Regions from separate parts of the Bacillus sp. JJ1127 genome, predicted to be linked through region 2. Evidence: predicted binding sites of a transcription regulator. Region 2 holds the regulator's gene; the other holds the start of a gene.
The links. The regulator LexA, encoded in region 2, represses DNA repair genes until DNA is damaged. The targets are predictions, from matches to a motif close to CGAACATATGTTCG.
Positions count from the first base shown of each region.

Region 1: the regulator LexA is predicted to act here: its motif matches at 1,500-1,513, upstream of V7183_RS18115 (DNA polymerase IV).

Region 1 covers NZ_JBALQK010000186.1:18,980-22,405, reverse strand. The annotation lists gene V7183_RS18125 (tripeptidase T) at 1-1,117, shown strand, start outside; gene V7183_RS18120 (hypothetical protein) at 1,172-1,372, opposite strand; gene V7183_RS18115 (DNA polymerase IV) at 1,534-2,772, shown strand; gene V7183_RS18110 (YhcN/YlaJ family sporulation lipoprotein) at 2,846-3,370, opposite strand.
Region 2 covers NZ_JBALQK010000015.1:425-3,850, reverse strand. The annotation lists gene V7183_RS02395 (bifunctional metallophosphatase/5'-nucleotidase) at 1-96, shown strand, start outside; gene V7183_RS02390 (DUF896 domain-containing protein) at 142-381, opposite strand; gene V7183_RS02385 (YneB family resolvase-like protein) at 427-1,083, opposite strand; gene lexA (transcriptional repressor LexA) at 1,226-1,846, shown strand; gene V7183_RS02375 (DUF4097 family beta strand repeat-containing protein) at 1,873-2,673, opposite strand; gene V7183_RS02370 (DUF1700 domain-containing protein) at 2,679-3,221, opposite strand; gene V7183_RS02365 (PadR family transcriptional regulator) at 3,226-3,426, opposite strand, start outside.

The DNA of each region.
Region 1 (3,426 bases), on a different contig from region 2:
GATTAATCAAGAACGTTTAGTAAATGAATTTATGGAGTTAGTGCAAGTAGATTCTGAAACAAAATACGAAGCAGAAATTTGTAAAGTGTTAACAGAGAAATTTACTGCTTTAGGTGTTGAAGTATTTGAAGATGACACAATGGGTGTGACTGGACATGGTGCAGGTAACTTAATTTGTACTTTACCAGCAACAAAAGAAGGTGTAGACACAATTTACTTCACTTCTCATATGGATACAGTAGTTCCTGGTAAAGGAATTAAGCCTTCTATTAAAGATGGTTATATCGTATCAGATGGTACTACAATTCTAGGATCAGATGATAAAGCTGGATTAGCATCTATGTTTGAAGCAATTCGCGTTTTAAAAGAGAAAAATATTCCTCATGGAAAAATTGAATTTATTATTACAGTTGGTGAAGAATCTGGTCTTGTTGGTGCGAAAGCATTAGATCGTGAGCGTATTACAGCAAAATATGGTTATGCATTAGATAGCGATGGAAAAGTTGGTGAAATCGTAGTTGCTGCTCCAACGCAAGCGAAAGTGAATGCCATTATTCGCGGGAAAACAGCTCATGCTGGTGTAGCACCAGAAAAAGGTGTATCCGCGATTACAATTGCAGCAAAAGCAATTGCAAAAATGCCACTTGGTCGTATTGATTCTGAAACAACTGCAAACATCGGTCGTTTCGAAGGTGGTACACAAACAAATATCGTTTGTGATCATGTACAAATTTTTGCAGAAGCTCGTTCTTTAATAGATGAAAAAATGCAAGAGCAAGTTGCCAAAATGAAAGAAGCATTTGAAACAACTGCAAAAGAAATGGGCGGTCAAGCAGATGTTGAAGTAAAAGTTATGTATCCTGGATTTAAATTTGCTGATGGCGATCATGTTGTAGAAGTTGCAAAACGTGCAGCTGAAAAAATTGGTCGTACGCCTTCTCTTCACCAAAGTGGTGGCGGAAGTGATGCAAACGTAATTGCTGGGCATGGTATTCCAACAGTAAACTTAGCAGTTGGTTATGAAGAAATTCATACAACAAATGAAAAGATTCCTGTTGAAGAATTAGCAAAAACAGCTGAATTAGTTGTGGCAATTATTGAAGAGGTAGCAAAATAATTGTAAGTAATATTAAGGGAGCGTGTAACCTATAGTAGGTTTACACGCTCTTTTTCATTTGGATTCAATTGCCTTCACAAGGCGAATGAACCAATATAAAAAAATCCATGGAAGTATATATGTTGTTGCGACTTGTACTGTGTGAGGTAGAAGTGCAGCGGAGTTAATATTAAAAATTGGAAGTAGTAAATAGTTAATAGCAATGATCAATATAATAACTAGGAATGTGTAATTGAGTTTATTATGGTTTTTCATCTTACTCTCTCCTTTTACATAATTATCCATCCTTAGTTTGAGTATATCAAAAAATATAATTGGAAAGAACGTGTTTTTATATTTGAAAAGCTCCACTGTTTCTATGAAATTTGATATAATAAAAATGAGAACAAATGTTCCTTTTTTAGGGGGTGAAAAGCATGAAAGAAATGTATCCAAAAAACGGTCGTGTCATTCTACATGTTGATATGAATTGTTTTTTTGCATCAGTTGAAATTGCACATGATCCATCGTTAAAAGGAAAGCCATTAGCGGTTGCAGGAAATGAAAAAGAGCGAAAAGGAATCATTGTAACATGCAGCTATGAAGCAAGAGAATACGGAGTACGAACAACAATGCCACTTTGGGAAGCGAAACGATTATGCCCAGGATTAATTGTGAAGCACCCAAATTTTAAATTATATCGCGAGGCGTCATTTGAGATGTTTCAAATTCTTTCACGTTTTACTGAGAAGATACAGCCTGTTTCTATAGATGAGGGTTATTTAGATATAACAGATTGTTATGGATTAGGATCTCCCCTTGAGATTGCTAAGATGATTCAGCAAGCGTTATTAACGGAGCTACAACTACCGTGTAGTATTGGAATAGCTCCTAATCTTTTTCTCGCAAAAACAGCGTCAGATATGAAAAAACCGCTTGGTATTACCGTGTTCCGGAAACGAGATATTCAGGAGCTACTTTGGCCACGTCCTGTTGAAGCAATGCATGGAATTGGTGAGAAAACAGCAGAAAAACTAAAAGAAATTCATATACATACAATTGGTCAGTTAGCAAATGGAGAAGAGCATGTGATTCGTGCGAAAATAGGAAAGCATGGTACTGATTTACAAAAACGAGCAAAAGGTATGGATGATAGGGAAGTCGATCCAAATCAAATGGGGCAGCATAAAAGCATTGGAAACTCAACGACATTTTCGAAGGATATGGATGAAGAGAAGGAATTGCTTGATATGTTAGAGCGATTATCGAAATCAGTTAGCAAAAGGCTACAAAAACGTACCCTGGTCAGCTATAACATCCAAATTATGATCAAATACTACGATCGGCGTACAGTAACGCGGAGTAAGCAATTAAAAAATGCAATTTGGGAAGAACGTGATATTTTTCAAGCGGCCTCACGTTTATGGAAAGGGCATTGGGATGGAGATCCGATTCGATTGCTTGGTGTTACAGCTACTGAACTAGAGTGGAAGACAGAATCAATTAAGCAACTAGATTTATTTTCATTTGAAGAAGATGCGAAAGAAGAGCCATTATTAGCTGTTATTGACCAGATTAATGATAAATATGGAACCCCTATTTTGCAAAGAGGGAGTCAATTATTTCGAAAGCAGGAGAAATCTTTTCAGCAGAAATTAGAGAATAAATTTATGTAAAAAGTGTCATGGTAATTTAACACCTATGACACTTTTTATTTTTTAATAACTTAAATAGGAATGTGTTGCTTTATTATCGAGCATTAGGGAATACTCTTCGAACGGTTTCGGTAAATTCTTCAAATAGTCCTGTTACGGGTTTGCCTTGGTTAATTTTGACCGTATAGTCTCTCATGCGGTTTACAAAATCAGGATTTGAAGATACAAACACATGACGAATATTTGGATCGGTAGCTCTAACTTGATCGGCAACTTTCTTTTCCAATTGCTTTGTGACTTCGCCTTTTACGTTTTCACGTAAAACAACTGCAACATAGGCATTTCGATTTGTGACGATTACATTTGCTTTGTCTATTTCTTCTAGTTCAACGATTCGATCTGCCGCTTCATTTGCTACACGTAGTCGTGTTTCATTGTTCGTGACATCGTTTGGATTAGTTCTTACTCTTTGAGTATTCGTATTATTCTCCTCATATGTAACATTTTGTACGTTATTGTTTGGCCGATTATCCAATGCTTTATTTTTTTGATTTCCTGCACATCCAAACAATGAAATAGTTGCCAAAGAAATGATTGAAAGAGTCTTTAGTTTTTTCAATGATATTCCTCCTTTATGATACTATGTTTTTAAAATGACCAGTTGTTTATTTATTA
Region 2 (3,426 bases):
GTACCCATTGATATGTCTGAACTTATTGCGAATTACATATTAGAACGGGGAACAATTGAAGCGACAACTAACCAGAATTGGAAAGTTATCAAATAACTAATGTTTCTATTAAAATCAAAAAAGATGGGCTCTGCCCATCTTTTAATTTAATTTTTCATTATCTTGCTTCTTTAGTGCTTTTAATTTCGATGGGGTAATATCTTTCCCCTCTTCGTTAACGACTTTAATTCCTTTTAATTCGTTTAGCATATTTTGACGAAATCCTTTTAAATATTGTTCACGGAGCGATTGGCGCTCACGTTGTTCTTCTTCAGTTAAACCTTCAGCTTTTGCTTTTTTCGCTAAGAAGTTAATACGTTCAACGAGTTCGTGACTTAGCATCTCGAATCCCCTTTCTACTTAAAACTGATTATTATCATACAATAGTTAGTCCTGTTTATCAAGCAATTGCTTCGTATACTCCACGTATCTGCGGTGTACCGTAGCTTTTGATACATCATGCCCAAAGCCACGAAGTGTCGCAGCAATTTCTTCAAATGTTAATTCATTTCGGCGCAAACGTACAATCTCTTCAATTGGTACTTCTTTTTTCTCACGCCCTGTACTTAAATGACGATTTTTTAGATTTTTTTCTGGGCGAAACCCTTTTTCTACCGCTCTTTGCATACCACGTTTAATCTTTAAATTATGAATTTTTCTCTGATATTCTTCTACTATGCCAATAATATCAAGTACCATTGAATCAGAATCTGAAAGCTGTAATTCACCATTATGCGTATGTGTGTACACTTTTATCCCTTCTTTATGTAAACAGTGCATTAAGGCAATCTTTGCATTCCCTCTACCAAGACGTGTTTCATCTTGAATAAGTAGTACATCAACCTGTTCATCCCGAATGATATCTAGTACCTCTAATATACCAGCACGCTCAATTGTATAGCCGCTCGCCTGCTCCTCAATTACCTTGATAACATTCATTTGATACCGATCAGCTAAATGCAACAATTCATCTTTTTGACGTGCTAACGATGTTTCCTGAGCTTCCTTTGTTGTACTTACACGAGCATAAATGATTGCATTCATTTTGAAACCCTCTTCCTCATTTTGATTTTTCTATTAGTTTAGCATAAATTCAGATTCTGTTCGAACTTATGTTTGTAGAATATTTTTTCGCGTGTTATACTTATTAATAAGAAAATTAAAAGAAAACGAGGTGTTAAAAAACATGGAAAAGTTAACAAAGCGCCAGCAAGACATTCTCGACTTCATTAAACTAAAAGTACAAGAAAAAGGTTATCCACCTTCCGTACGTGAAATTGGTCAAGCAGTCGGCCTTGCTTCTAGTTCTACAGTGCACGGACATTTATCACGTCTAGAAGAGAAAGGTTATATTCGACGTGATCCAACAAAACCAAGAGCCATTGAAATTTTGGGAGACGAAAGAATTGGCACAAACACACAATCAGTTGTTCAAGTACCAATTGTCGGAAAAGTTACAGCTGGTTTACCGATTACAGCCGTTGAAAGTGTAGAAGAACACTTCCCACTTCCTGCAAGCGTCGTTGCTGGAGCAGATCAAGTGTTTATGTTACGAATTTCTGGAGATAGTATGATTGAAGCAGGTATCTTCGATGGAGATTTAGTTGTTGTTCGCCAGCAGCATTCTGCATACAATGGTGAGATTGTGGTTGCATTAACAGAAGATAATGAAGCAACAGTAAAACGCTTTTATAAAGAAAAAGATCATTTTCGCTTACAACCGGAAAATTCTTCCCTTGAACCTATCATTTTAAAACAAGTGTCGGTTATCGGGAAAGTAATTGGCGTATATCGTGATTTACATTAAAAAATAGACCATCTCTGGTCTATTTTTTAATTCACTTCAATTGTAACGTCTCCAGCAGACGTTTTTCCATTAATTTTCACACTACCATTTCCAAGCGTTACATCCCTATCTTCTTCCTTAAAAATTCTCACTTTCCCTGCATAAGTCTTTCCACTGACAGTCGCATCTTGAGGCTTCTCGAGTAAACGAATATCAATATCTCCAGCAGTTGAACTTGCTTCCACATCGTATTTAGAGTCATGATCAATAACATCCACATCTCCACCTGTTGTTTTCGCTACAACTTTCCCACTTACTTGCTTTACTTTTATTTCACCAGCTTCAGAAAACCCTTCGACCTTTTTTGCCGTTATTTTCTCTAATTCTACGTCCCCACCAAGTGTCGAAACGTTTACATAATCACTTTTTATATCACTCACTTCTATTTTCCCTGCAGATGAATTCACCTTTAATTCTTGATATGCTCGTTCTGGAATAACAACCGTTATTTCAGGCGTTTTAAACCCAAAAGATAAAAATGAAAAATCAAATGAAATTCCTTTTTTCACTTTTCCTTGCACCTTTAATGTATCGTCTTTTTCATCAATAGTAACTTTTTGGTTTTCCAAATTACCTGACTGTTTTACATAAAAAGAGGAATCATTCCCTTTCTGAATCGTAACATCTCCAGCGTCCAAAGCAATTTCTACATTCTTAATTGCTTCATTTTTAATAACCTTTTCCATGTCTCCCTTTTCCACTGTAGCTACTGTTTTTGTATATGTTTGCGATATACCAATCACTCCAATAATGATACACGCAACAGCCCCTAACAATATTTTTTTCAATTTCCCTATCCCCCTTTAATCATTTTGAGATTCCAATTGACATAGCGCACACAAAAATTTTTAAACCAGTTTGTACAGTAGTAAGCTCCTATGCACAACAATAACCCCACGCCAACAAACGTAATAGCAACAAATACATCCAGCCATAAGAAATTGCCCATTAGTATTTTAATGATTACAAAGAATGGTGAAATTACATTGGCAATCCCGCCAACCCAAAGCGCAAATATAAAACTTACAATTGCGATTAAAGGACCTAATACAATAATAAAATTTAATAAACTAAGACCAATTGCTGCCATTACAGCTCTTGTTATGTTTGAAGCAGAAGGATCCTTTTTCATCTCATCAAAACGATATAAAGCTAGCATTTCTTTCGCAATTGTTTTTGGCGAACCGAGCCCTTTTACAATTTCAGATTCTGTCTTCCCCTCTTCGAATCCAAACTGAAAATGCTCCTCATAGTCATATGAAATATCGCGCCTTTCTTCTTCTGGTAGCTTTCTAAGCTGTTCCGATAATTCGCGAAGAAACTGTTCTTTATTCATCCCATTACACCTCTTCAATAATTTCTTGTACCCCTTTAGCAAAATCGCGCCACTCCGTTACAAGTAAATGGAGCTGTGCTTCCCCTTGATTTGTTAATTGATAATATTTACGCGGCGGCCCTTCCGTTGATTCTTTTAAATACGTTTGAAAATATCCCTCTTTTGTTAACCGACGGAGTAACGGGTACACCGAGCCTTCTGATAT